3 regions of the Rhizobium sp. FG96 genome follow, and region 2 is predicted to be linked to each of the others. Evidence: predicted binding sites of a transcription regulator. Region 2 holds the regulator's gene; each other region holds the start of a gene.

Region 1 (4,209 bases), on a different contig from region 2:
GCTTGATGACTTCGGCGCCGCCCGAGATTTCTTCCCAGACTGTCTTGTCGGCGTTCAGCGCATCGCGGCTCTGGTCGACATAACCGAGATGCACGGTTTCACCGATGCGGATAGAACCCTCGTCCGGGGTTTCCTGGCCGGTGATCATCTTGAACAGCGTCGACTTGCCGGCGCCGTTCGGGCCGATGATGCCGACGATGCCGCCCGGCGGCAGCTTGATCGACAGGTCGTTGATCAGAGTGCGGCCGTCAAAGCCCTTCTTGATGCCTTCGAGTTCGATGACCACCTGGCCGAGACGCTCGGAGACCGGGATGATGATCTGCGCATCGCCGGGACGGATGTTCTCGGCGGCATCGACCAGCTGTTCGTAGGCCTTGATACGGGCCTTGGACTTGGCCTGGCGAGCCTTCGGGCTGGAGGCGATCCATTCCTGTTCGCGCGACAGCGCCTTCTGGCGGCCGGCTTCTTCGCGGGCTTCCTGCTGCATGCGCTTGGCCTTGGCCGTTAGGTAGGCAGAATAGTTGCCTTCGTACGGAATGCCGCGGCCACGGTCGAGCTCCAGGATCCAGCCGGTGACGTTGTCGAGGAAGTAGCGGTCGTGGGTGATCATCATCACGGCGCCCGGATAATCGCGCAGGTGCTTTTCCAGCCAGGCGATGGTCTCAGCGTCGAGATGGTTGGTCGGTTCGTCGAGTAGCAGCAGATCCGGCTGCGACAGAAGCAGGCGGCAGAGCGCGATACGGCGGCGTTCACCACCCGAGAGATTGGTGACCTCGGCATCCTTCGGCGGGCAGCGCAGCGCTTCCATCGCCATCTCGACCTGCTGTTCGAGATCCCAGAGGTTCTGGCTGTCGATGATGTCCTGGAGCTTGGCGCCCTCTTCCGCCGTCTCGTCGGAATAGTTCATCATCAGCTCGTTGTAGCGGTCGAGCACGGCCTGCTTGTCGGCAACGCCTTCCATGACGTTTTCGAACGCGGTCTTGCTTGGATCGAGCTTCGGCTCCTGTTCGAGGTAGCCGACGGTCGCACCTTCGGCGAGCCAGGCTTCACCGGTATATTCCTTGTCCTGACCGGCGATGATGCGCAGAACGGTCGACTTACCGGCGCCGTTCGGGCCGAGAATACCGATCTTGGCGTCCGGGTAGAACGACAGGTTGACGTTTTCGAGGATCTTCTTGGCGCCGTAAGACTTGTTAAGTCCCGACATATGATAAATGAACTGACGTGCCATCTGTGAACTGCTCCAGGCGCAAACTTTAAAACCGTGCCGCTATGTAGGCGAAACGGGCGCGCCGGGCAACGCCGAAACCGGTATTGCTACCGGATTTCGGGCCTCACGATTGCGTCCCTGCCAGATTTAGCGGCGCCTAGAAGCCTGCCACATCGACGATCCCCTCGTTGCAGCCGAACGACGTCCGCCCTGCACCCTGGATCAGCTTGCCGAGACCGGCGTTCATATCCGTCACCGCATCCTCCGAGAGGCCGATCGTCAGCTCGCTGATGACCCGCACCCCGCCTGCCCTGCGGCAGCTCATCTTGACGCGGTCGCTGGCGCCGGCGCCGAAACTCTTGTCGAACGCCGCCTTGATCTGCTCGGCGGTCACCATCTTGCCGGTATTGGCGGCGAAGAGATCGCGCACCGCCGAGCCGTTGAGATCGCCCATCAGCCGCACAGCGATGGCGAAATAGGCGTCGGCCGAAAGCTTGGTGCAGGTGCCGTGCTTGGTCCATTCATGGCGCTCCAGCGCCGATTGCGTTCCCGGCATCGCCTTGGCGAGTGCCGCCGCATTCTCGGGCGTCAGCTTGACCTCGGGAAGCGAGCGCCAGTCGCCATCCTTGTCGGCCGCCTGCTGATCTCCGGGAACTCCGCAGTAATTCTGCCGCATCGGCCAGAGGCCGTGTAGCGAAAAGTTCGTCGCATCGTAGCGCTCGGCCGTCTGGCTGGCGCATTCGGCTTTCTTCTGGTTGGTCTGGCAGAAGGCCGGCTGCCAGCTGGCGGCGAGAATGAAGCGGGTGCGCCCCTCCTGCGCCATCGCCGAACCGGCGGAGAAACCCGACAACGCAAGCATCACGGCAACAACAAGGAACCTGCTCATCTCCACCCTCTGAAAATAGAACAATACACGAACAAATAAGCATGAAGCTCGCCTCCCCGCAACCCTGAATCGCATGAATTTCCCCTGCATATCGTCGCAGCGACGCTTGCATTTGCCGCCCGATCTGCTCTGGTACCGGCCGGGAGGACCGAATGTTTTCGCAAACACAATGGCTTAAGAGACCGGACGCGACGCTTGCCTTTCATCATGAGGCGGCGGCAGAGGGCGCGGCACGCGCCATCCTGATCGTCTGCCACGGCCTTGCCGAACATTCGAAACGATACGAGCGCTTCGCCGCGGCGATGGCCGCCCGCGGCTATCACGTCTTCGCCCACGACCACCGCGGCCACGGCGAAACGACGGCGCCCGATGCGCCGATCGGCCAGTTCGCGAGACGGAACGGCGTAACCCGCGTCCAGGAAGACGTCGTCGCCATGCGCGATCACGCCACCGGCCTCTATCCCGGCCTGCCCGTCATCCTCTTCGGCCATTCGATGGGCGGACTGATCGCGCTCAACACGGCGGTCTCCTACCCCGAAAAATTCAATGCCGTCGCAGTCTGGAATTCGAACTTCGCCGTCGGCGCAGCGGGTCGCGCGGCGCAGGCCATCCTGCTTGCCGAGAAAGCCTTGAAGGGCTCGGATGTGCCGAGCGGCCTCTTGCCGAAGCTGACCTTTGCCGCCTGGGGCAAGGCCATCCCCGGCCATCGCACCGCCTTCGACTGGCTGTCGCACGATCCCAACGAAGTCGACAACTATATCGCCGATCCGCTCTGCGGCTTCGATGCCTCGGTATCGCTGTGGCTCGACATTTTCGAGCTGACCTTCCGGGCGCCGAAGACCGAGCATCTGAACCGGCTGCCGAAATCCCTGCCGATCAATCTTGTTGGCGGCGGACAGGATCCGGCGACCGAGCACGGGAAAGCCACAGGATGGCTGTCAAACCATTTGAAACGGCATGGCTTCTCCCGTATCACCACTGAAATATATCAGGACGCCCGGCACGAGACCCTGAACGACACCGGCGCCGCGGCGGCCATCTCGGCCTTCGCCGATTGGTGCGATGGCGTGACGGCACGCTCCTGAGAGCCCCGCAGACAAGAATGGTACGGCAATGAAGACGACAGCATCCTCCGAAGTCACCATGGGCCTGATGCTCATGCTTCTCTCGGTGCTGTTCTCGCCGCTGATCGATATCTTCGCCAAGCTGGCGATCGCCACCGTGCCATCGGCCGAGATCACGGCCGCCCGCTTCGCGGTGCAGGCGATCTGCATGCTGCCGGTCGTCATCTGGCGCAAAAACCTAGCCGATCTCTCGTGGCGGCAGACCTTCTATCACGCGATCCGCGGGATCATCATGACCATCTCGATGATCTCTTTCGTCGCCACGCTGAAATACATGTCGGTCGCCGATGCGATCGCCATCTTCTTCGTCGAGCCGATCATCCTGACGATCCTCAGCAGCATCTTTCTCGGCGAAGCCATCGGCTGGCGGCGCTACACGGCCTGCGGCGTCGGCTTCTTCGGGGCGATCTTGATCATCCAGCCGAGCTTCCAGGAAGTCGGCTTCGTCGCGCTTCTCCCCGTCGTCAGCGCCGTCTGCATCGCCATCTCGGCGATGATGAATCGGGCGCTGGCGCAGCGCGAGGATCCCTGGGTCATGCAGTTCCAGATGGGCCTCTGGGGCCTCTTCTTCTGCTGCATCATTCTCTATATCGGCGAAAGCAGCGGCTCGGATGTGTTCGATCCGGTCATGCCCTCGGCGCTTGCCTTCTTCTATCTCGCCGGCGTCGGCGTCATGGCGGCGATCGCCGGCATTCTCGGCGTTTATGCCTATCGCGCCGCCCCCGCCTCGACGCTGGCGCCGCTGCAATATTTCGAGATCGTCTCGGCGACGATCTTCGCCTGGCTGGTCTTCGGCGATTTCCCGGATGCGCTGAAATGGCTCGGCATCCTGATCATCATAGCGTCGGGCCTCTACATCATCTGGCGCGAGCGGCGCTTTGCATCCAAGCCCGTATCCGATACATCTGAGGCAACACGGGCGCCGTAAAACCGCCCGCGGGAGGAACATGACGGCCACCAGCAAAAAGCCGCCGCTTGATGGCATCAGG
Region 2 (4,209 bases):
AACATGCCTTCGTTTCAGGCCACCTGCGTGGCCTATTACAAGATCATGTCAGCCTTTTGAATGTCAGGCCGACTTTGCGATCGCATCGAAGGCCAGAAGCTTTTCGAGAAGCCGCGGCATATCCTTCAGATAGACCATGTTAGGGCCATCCGACGGCGCATTGTCAGGATCTTGATGCGTCTCGACGAAGACGCCGGCAACGCCGACGGCGACGGCCGCACGCGCCAAGGTCTCGACGAATTCGCGCTGGCCGCCGGTAGATCCGCCCTGCCCGCCCGGCTGCTGCACGGAATGCGTGGCATCGAAGATCACAGGCGCGCCCATGGCCGCCATGATCGGCAGCGAGCGCATGTCGGAGACCAGCGTGTTGTAGCCGAAGGAAGCGCCGCGCTCGCAGAGCAGGATGTTCGGGTTGCCCGTCTCGTTCAGCTTGGCGAGAACATTCTTCATGTCCCAGGGCGCCAGGAACTGCCCCTTCTTGACGTTGACGGCGCGGCCGGTCTTGGCCGCAGCAACGAGAAGGTCGGTCTGGCGGGAGAGGAAGGCCGGGATTTGCAGGATGTCGACGACGGTTGCGACCTCTGCACACTGCTCCTCGGTATGGATATCGGTCAGAACCGGGAAGCCGAATTCTTTCTTCAGGTCAGAGAAGACTTCGAGCGACTTTTCGAGGCCGATGCCGCGCTGCGCCGAAAGCGAAGTGCGGTTCGCCTTGTCGAAGGAAGACTTGTAGACGAGGCCGATGCCGAGCTTCTTGCAGAGTTCGCTCAGAACACCGGCGATCATGAAGGCATGTTCGCGGCTTTCCATCTGACAGGGGCCAGCGATGATCGACAGCTTGCCGTCATTGGAAAAGGTAACGCGGCCAGCGCCTTCGCCGACGGCGACTTCTGCATTGGTGTTGCTCATTGGGTCTCCTCGAAGGCGAAGATCGCGCCTTGTCCCGGCGCCGGCTTCACCAATAGACGATTGTTCGTATTCACGTAGGTGATCCCGTTAGCAGCCAAATGCGCCGCTGTCACGGCCAGATCAGCGACCGCAAAGACGATTGCCCGCGCCCGCAGGCCGTTATCGGTGCCGAGCGGCTCGACATCGAAATAGGCCTCCATCCCTTCTTCGGAATAGATAGCGATCCGGACATTGCTGAGGGCGAAGGAAAGGCCGAAGGCGGCCTCACTGGGCGCCACGCCGCCGCTTGCCGTCTGCAGCAGCGACGCGAAGGCATCGGGTTCGTCTGCGCTCATTGCAATCTCGACGATGCCGAGAACGCCGTTGGCATGAGTCTCCAGCGCCTTGCGATCGGCCGGAAAGGCGTTGATCCGCTGGCAGGCGAAAAAGAAGACATCGGGCGCCCTGAGATCAGCGGCAAAGGCGAGCTTGAAGGCGCCGGTCGCCTGCGTTCCATCGGGCATGACGATAGGGCGCGAGAACTCCACCATGTCACCGCCGCTCAGCTGCGCGCCATCATAGGCGGCCTTGTCCGCATCGGCATCGTCAGTGCCGAAGACGACTGCCGAAAAGCCATCATCGCCGCAGCGGAAGCGGAAGGCCTGATCGCGGGCGATGAAGCTGTTGCCTTTCGCGGCAGCCACGTCGCACTCGCCCTGGCTCGCGATGCCGAGCGGCTCGAGATAGGTCTTGTCGGAGAGAAAGACGCAGGCATTCTCCGTTCCGAACGGATGACGGCCATTGGCGGCGACGGTGAAACCTAGACGGCCGAGTCGCTCGCGGGCGAAATCGATATGGGTGACGGGCAGTACCAGATGATCGAGCGGATGCGTCATGGCGGTTCCCTCCGATGAAGCCGGCAGAGATTTGCACGCCGCGCCGGGCAAAGCGCAAGCGCGGATAACCAATCCGGCAAAGAAACTTTCAAAAATGACGAAAAATGATGGGAAGTTTTACCAATATTTAGGCACTTGCGGAACACATATGGAACATATAGTGTCCGTTCTGGCTTTGTTTCACGAATCTGGGGAAAGACTTCGATGCTGACGCGCAAACAACAGGAGCTTCTCCTCTTCATTCACGAGCGGATGAAGGAGTCCGGCGTACCGCCGTCCTTCGATGAAATGAAGGATGCGCTCGACCTCGCCTCCAAGTCCGGGATCCATCGCCTGATCACGGCGCTCGAGGAGCGCGGCTTCATTCGCCGCCTACCGAACCGCGCCCGCGCACTCGAAGTCATCAAGCTGCCGGAGGCCTACAGCCCCAGCATCCAGCCGCGCCGCGGTTTCTCGCCGAGCGTCATCGAAGGCAGCCTCGGCAAGCCGCAACCCGTTGCGCCGCCGAAGCCGGCGAACGAAGACAATAGCAGCTCGATCTCGGTTCCCGTCATGGGCCGCATCGCCGCCGGTGTGCCGATTTCCGCGATCCAGCAGAATACCCACGACATCACCGTTCCCGCCGATATGCTCGGAAACGGTGAGCACTATGCGCTTGAAGTCAAGGGCGACTCGATGATCGAGGCCGGCATCTTCGACGGCGACACCGTCATCATCCGCAATACCAATACCGCCAATGCCGGCGATATCGTCGTCGCCCTTGTCGACGATGAAGAAGCAACGCTGAAGCGCTTCCGCCGCAAGGGCGCATCGATCGCGCTCGAAGCAGCCAACCCGGCCTACGAGACCCGCATCTTTGGACCTGATCGCGTCAAGGTTCAGGGCAAGCTTGTCGGCCTTATCCGCCGCTATCACTAACGGTGATCTCATCACCGTTAAAAGTGCCGCTGCGCCAATCATAGGCGCGGTGGCGGGTCCAGGGGCGGTCGAGATCCTCGAAGGATCCGGTGACCGCTGCAGCGCCTCCATCAAAGCGCAGTTCGACAGAGCCTGTCTTTCTTAAAGTAGCGCCGGTGAAGAGCAGCGCGCCAGAGCGGCAGCTTTCAAGCCGCAGGCGCACGGGTGTGACAACGATATCGGATGCATCGCAGGCGGGGCCGAGGTAAGCGGCATTGTCGATGACCGTCAGCACCGAGCCGTTTCCAAGCTTTGCCGTGCACCAGGCTTTCTTTGCGCAGGAAAACCGCTCTTCCCTGGCGTTCACCGCAATGGCGCTCTGCGCTTCCTGCTCTTGCGCTGGTGTCAGCTTTAGCCTTTCGCCTGGCGGCGCGGTGGGGACCGATGCTGATGTGATGAAGATCGGCTCGCGATGGCTGTCCAGCACTAGCGCCCGTTTCCACTGGTCGAAGATGAAACCCGGCGGGCGCTCGCGATTGGTAGCGATTGCACTGGAACCGACGATCCCCGCCATGCTGCCGTCCTCAGCAATGACGATCTTCGGTGGCGGCTTTTCCGGAAGCGTGACAACAGTCAGCGTCGATAGGACCATGATTGCCGTGCCTATATGCCTCAGCCGGGTGCGCAGCAGGGTCAATAACAGGAAGCCCGCGACCGCGGCCGGGAAATACCAGGCAGGCAATCGGCCGACGCCGATATCACCGCCCCAGGACGAGACGGTCTTGGCGATCGCGATCACTAGATCGAGACCGAAGCCGACCACCTGCCAGGCCCAGGCATCCAGCCCAAACGGCATCAAGAGCATTGCAAACAGCCCGGCCGGCATGATGACGAAGGAGATGACGGGCATGGCTGCGAGATTGGCAGGCAAGCCATAGGCCGTCAGCCGGTGAAAATGCTCGATCGAAAACAGTGCCGTCGAGAAGCCGCCGATGACGGAGGTGAGCAGGATGCCACCGAAAAAGCCGGCTGCGGCTGACATGAACCTGACGAGGCGCAATTTCGCAAATGGCTTGTCGCGCGCCGGCCGCTCCTTCCAGAGCGCATAGCCGGCGACCAGCGCCAGCGTCGCGGCAAAGGACATCTGAAAGCTCGGCCCCATGATTTCTGAGGGCGAGATGGCGATGATGATCAGTGCCGAGAGCGCCACATTGCGCAAACTGATCGACGGCCGGTCGAAGAACACCGCCGTCAGCATGATCGCCATCATGATGAAGGCGCGCTCGGCGGAAACTGCGAAGCCGGAAATCAGGAAATAGGCGGTGACGGCCGCAAGCGCTCCAGCGGCCGCGATCTTCTTGACCGGATAGGCCTGGGCGACAGACGGAAACAGGCTGAGCAGCGTGCGGAACCCAACGAAGAAGATGCCGGCAGACAGCGCCATGTTGAGGCCCGATATGGCGATGATATGCGCGAGGCCTGATTGCCGGAGTGCCTCCGTAGTTTCTGCCGAAATCGCCCGCCGCTC
Region 3 (4,209 bases), on a different contig from region 2:
CGGCATTTCCGACGGCGTCGAGGAGCTGCAGCATATTTCCGGCTGGACCGAGTATCTTCACGTCGTCGACCGCAAGCTTTCCTATGCCGTGGACAGCCTGTTTACGGCGCTGGAAGACGGCGTATTCTGGTTCTGAAAGCCTTGATAGCAGGGACAATCGGGACAATAAAATCCGCCACGCCCCGATTTCCCGCATTGCAAGAACGGGTGCTTTTCATTAAAGGCTCGCCATGACCCAGACAGCACATCCCGACAGCGTTCTCATCGTCGATTTCGGCAGCCAGGTAACCCAGCTGATCGCGCGCCGCGTGCGCGAAGCGGGGGTCTACTGCGAGATCGTTCCCTTCCAATCCGCCGAAGAGGGCTTCAAGCGCCTCCAGCCGAAAGCCGTGATCCTGTCCGGCAGCCCGGCCTCGACGGTCGATGAGGGATCGCCCCGTGCGCCGCAGATCATCTTCGACAGCGGCCTGCCGATCTTCGGTATCTGCTACGGCCAGCAGACGATGTGCATGCAGCTCGGCGGCAAGGTCGAGAGCGGCCATCACCGCGAATTCGGCCGCGCCTTCCTCGAGGTCGACGAAGACAGCAAGCTGTTCGAAGGCCTCTGGTCGAAGGGTTCGCGCCACCAGGTCTGGATGAGCCACGGCGACCGCGTCACGGCGCTGCCTGAAGGCTTCAAGGTCGTGGCGACCTCGCCGAACGCGCCCTACGCCTTCATCGCCGACGAGAAGCGCAAGTATTACGGCGTGCAGTTTCACCCGGAAGTGGTGCACACGCCCGATGGCGCCAAGCTGATCGGCAACTTCATTCACAACATCGCCGGCATCAAGGGCGACTGGTCTATGTCGGCATACCGCCAGAAGGCGGTCGACGAGATCCGCAAGCAGGTCGGCGACAAGCGCGTCCTCTGCGCGCTCTCGGGCGGCGTCGACAGCTCGGTTGCGGCCCTGCTGATCCACGAGGCCATCGGCGACAAGCTCACCTGCGTGCTCGTCGATCACGGCCTGATGCGCAAGGACGAGGCGGCCAATGTCGTCGCCATGTTCCGCGAACACTACAATCTGCACCTGATCCATGTCGATGCCTCCGACAAGTTCATCGGCGAACTCGAAGGCGTTTCCGACCCGGAGACCAAGCGCAAGATCATCGGCCGCCTGTTCATCGAGACCTTCGAGGAAGAGGCCAAGAAGCTCGGCGGCGCCGATTTCCTCGGTCAGGGCACGCTGTACCCTGATGTCATCGAAAGCGTTTCCTTCACCGGCGGCCCCTCGGTGACGATCAAGTCGCACCACAATGTCGGCGGTCTGCCGGAGCGCATGAACATGCAGCTCGTCGAGCCGCTGCGCGAACTCTTCAAGGACGAAGTACGCGTACTCGGCAAGGAGCTCGGCCTGCCCGATAGCTTCATCGGCCGCCACCCGTTCCCGGGTCCGGGTCTCGCGATCCGTTGCCCGGGCGGCATCACCCGCGAAAAGCTGGAGATCCTGCGCGAAGCCGATGCCATCTATCTCGACGAGATCCGCAAGGCCGGCCTCTACGACGCGATCTGGCAGGCATTCGCCGTGCTGCTGCCGGTCCAGACCGTCGGCGTCATGGGCGACGGCCGCACCTACGAATTCGTCTGCGCGCTGCGCGCCGTCACCTCGGTCGACGGCATGACGGCGGATTTCTATCATTACGACATGGAATTCCTCGGCCGCGCCGCCACCCGCATCATCAACGAAGTGCGCGGTATCAACCGCGTGGTCTACGACGTGACGAGCAAGCCGCCCGGCACGATCGAGTGGGAGTGATTCTCACTCCCACGGCCTAGAAGCCAAGCGACTGCTGGGCCGGCTCGGGCGGGCCCAGATTGACGCCTTCGAGCTCCAGCATCCTTACCTTCGAATTCGACCCGCCAGGGGCCGAAAAGCCGCCAATCTTGCCGCCGGCGGCGAGGACGCGGTGGCAGGGGATGATCAGTGCGACCGGGTTCTTGGCCATGGCCTGGCCGACGTCGCGGGCCGCTTCCGGACCGCGGCCGAGTTCCTTGGCGAGCGTGCCATAGGTCGTCGTCCGGCCCCAACCGACACGGCGGGCGGCGGCATAAATTTCGCGGAAGAACTCGTCCTGATTGGACAGATCCACCACCACATCCGAGAAGTCCACAGTCTCTCCGGCGAAGTAGCGTTTGACGGACTCGATCGTCGCTCCGACCGCGGCCGGCGGATCGGCGCTCACGCCTGACGACAGGCGCCGCAGCAAGAGCTGTTCGGTCGAACTTTCAGTCTTTGTCGGCAGCTGGAAGCGGATGATTCCGGCCGCATTCCAGGCGATGCCGCAATAGCCGCCAGCGGTCTTGAATATGCAGTAGTGATGCGTTGCCTCGCTCATGACGCAACCTCCATGATTGACTGTCCTCAAGATCGTATGCGCACAGCGGAGCTTCAACCCGTTTCTTGCCTGATGCACAGGGGTAGCGTTGGAGCGATTATTTGTTCTCTTTTTGTTCTTGTCAATCACCACCCGCCTTGCTAGCCTTTTGGCCTTCACGAGGAGGCGGCGAAGGCCGATTGACGATGAGAGCACAAAACCAGAGCGAATTCACGTTCGGACCACCGGCCAGTGAAATACCGCCAAGCCGCGCCGGTGGACCGGCGCACAAGCCCTGCAACGTCTATTTCGCTCTGCGCCCAGACGAGCGCGCCGCCGAACAGGCAAGGCGGCTGGCAGGCGAGCTGCGCCGCCGCTTTGGTCTGCGGGAGAGAGCGCGGCCGAAGCGGCTTCTCCATGTCTCGCTCTGCCATCTCGGCGAATGGGACGAGATTCCGCCGAGCATGCTTTTTGACGGGCTGGCGGCGGCAGCGGCCGTTCGGATGCGGCCTTTCAAGCTGACCTTTCGCCGTGCGGTCAGCTTCCGTCAGGGCAAACCGGCGCTCGTGCTGCGGGCCGACGAAGGACGGCAGGAGATCCTGGCACTTCATGCGCAGCTGGCGCTGGCGCCGATGAACCGCGGTGTCAGCGTTCGGGTTCAGCCGAAACTTGAGCCACATATGACGCTGCTCTACGACTATCGCAGCGTGCCGGAAACGATCCTGGCGGAGCCGATCGCCTGGATGGCAAAGTCCTTCGTGCTGATCAACAGCCTCACCGGCGAGGGCCGGCATGTGGACATCGAGGAATGGCCGCTGCTGGGCTAGGCTCCATTGGCGCTTGCGCGGTGCCGGTGGAGTTGCTTAAAGCTCCTGCACAGAGAATTTGGGAGTGCTGAACAGTGGATATTCGCGAAATCATCATTCCCGGCGATACGCCGGGTATCGAGTGGCGCCTGCCGGTGCTGCATTTCAAGGGCAACGATCCGCAGGCACCGAAGATCTATCTGCAGGCAGCACTCCATTCCAACGAACTGCCAGGAACGGCCGTGCTGCACTTTCTCTGCGGCAAGCTGCGCAAGGCGGAGAGCGAGGGACGGATCGCAAGCGACATCACCGTCGTGCCGCAGGCCAATCCGATCGGCGCCGCGCAGTCACATTTCGGCGAGATGCAGGGCCGCTTCGACTTGGGCACGCGCACCAATTTCAATCGCGATTTCCCGCTGATTTCGCTGCGCGACCGCGCCGGCCTGATCGAAAGCCTTGACCGCTACCGCGCCGCAGACCGCCTGAAGCGCGAGCTGATCCATATGGCACTCGGCGCCGATCTGGTGCTTGACCTGCATTGCGATGACGAGTCGCTGCAATATGCCTATATCGACGAGGCCTTCTGGCCGGAGGCGAGCGATCTGGCGAGCGCGCTGTCGATGGATGCCGTGCTGCTGTCGGATGGCGAAAGCTCGGCCTTCGAGGAGGCTGTCGGATTTGCCTGGAAATACGAAGTTCCCGGCGAGAAGCGCAGCCGTCTGCCGGGCAAGCTTTCGACCACGCTGGAGCTGCGCGGCCGCCGCGATGTCTATCCCGGCATGGCAAGCGCCGATGCGGATGGGCTCTATGCCTTCCTCGCCGCACGCGGCGCGGTGACCGGCGAAACAGAGCCGCTCGCACCCTTTAGCGGCCCGGCGGCACCGCTGGACAATATCGAGATGATCCGTACACCGGTGGCCGGCACCGTACTCTTCCACCGCAATATCGGCGAGACGGTTGCGACCGGCGACCTGCTGGCGACCATCGTGACAAAGCCTGGCATGGCTGACGGCGAAGTCGAAATCCGCGCGCCGCAGGCGGGCCTGATCGT

Evidence for each region. The regulator LexA, encoded in region 2, represses DNA repair genes until DNA is damaged. The targets are predictions, from matches to a motif close to TGTTCNNNNTGTGTTCNG.
Region 1: a site for LexA is predicted at 2,113-2,130, ahead of ACODR6_RS21235 (ribonuclease T2 family protein). Genes of this name have one in related genera too.
Region 3: a site for LexA is predicted at 2,476-2,493, ahead of ACODR6_RS13925 (2'-5' RNA ligase family protein). Genes of this name have one in related genera too.

The regions. Positions count from the first base shown of each region.
Region 1 is NZ_JBMDIL010000011.1:44,168-48,376, reverse strand. It holds gene ettA (energy-dependent translational throttle protein EttA) at 1-1,231, opposite strand, end outside; gene ACODR6_RS21235 (ribonuclease T2 family protein) at 1,368-2,096, opposite strand; gene ACODR6_RS21230 (alpha/beta fold hydrolase) at 2,249-3,181, shown strand; gene ACODR6_RS21225 (DMT family transporter) at 3,210-4,148, shown strand; gene caiB (succinate--glutarate CoA-transferase) at 4,168-4,209, shown strand, end outside.
Region 2 is NZ_JBMDIL010000021.1:56,652-60,860, forward strand. It holds gene kdsA (3-deoxy-8-phosphooctulonate synthase) at 64-909, opposite strand; gene ACODR6_RS30375 (VOC family protein) at 906-1,784, opposite strand; gene lexA (transcriptional repressor LexA) at 1,989-2,702, shown strand; gene ACODR6_RS30385 (ComEC/Rec2 family competence protein) at 2,683-4,209, opposite strand, start outside.
Region 3 is NZ_JBMDIL010000006.1:176,548-180,756, reverse strand. It holds gene ACODR6_RS13940 (5'-methylthioadenosine/S-adenosylhomocysteine nucleosidase) at 1-136, shown strand, start outside; gene guaA (glutamine-hydrolyzing GMP synthase) at 231-1,793, shown strand; gene ACODR6_RS13930 (methylated-DNA--[protein]-cysteine S-methyltransferase) at 1,810-2,373, opposite strand; gene ACODR6_RS13925 (2'-5' RNA ligase family protein) at 2,559-3,179, shown strand; gene ACODR6_RS13920 (M14 family metallopeptidase) at 3,254-4,209, shown strand, end outside.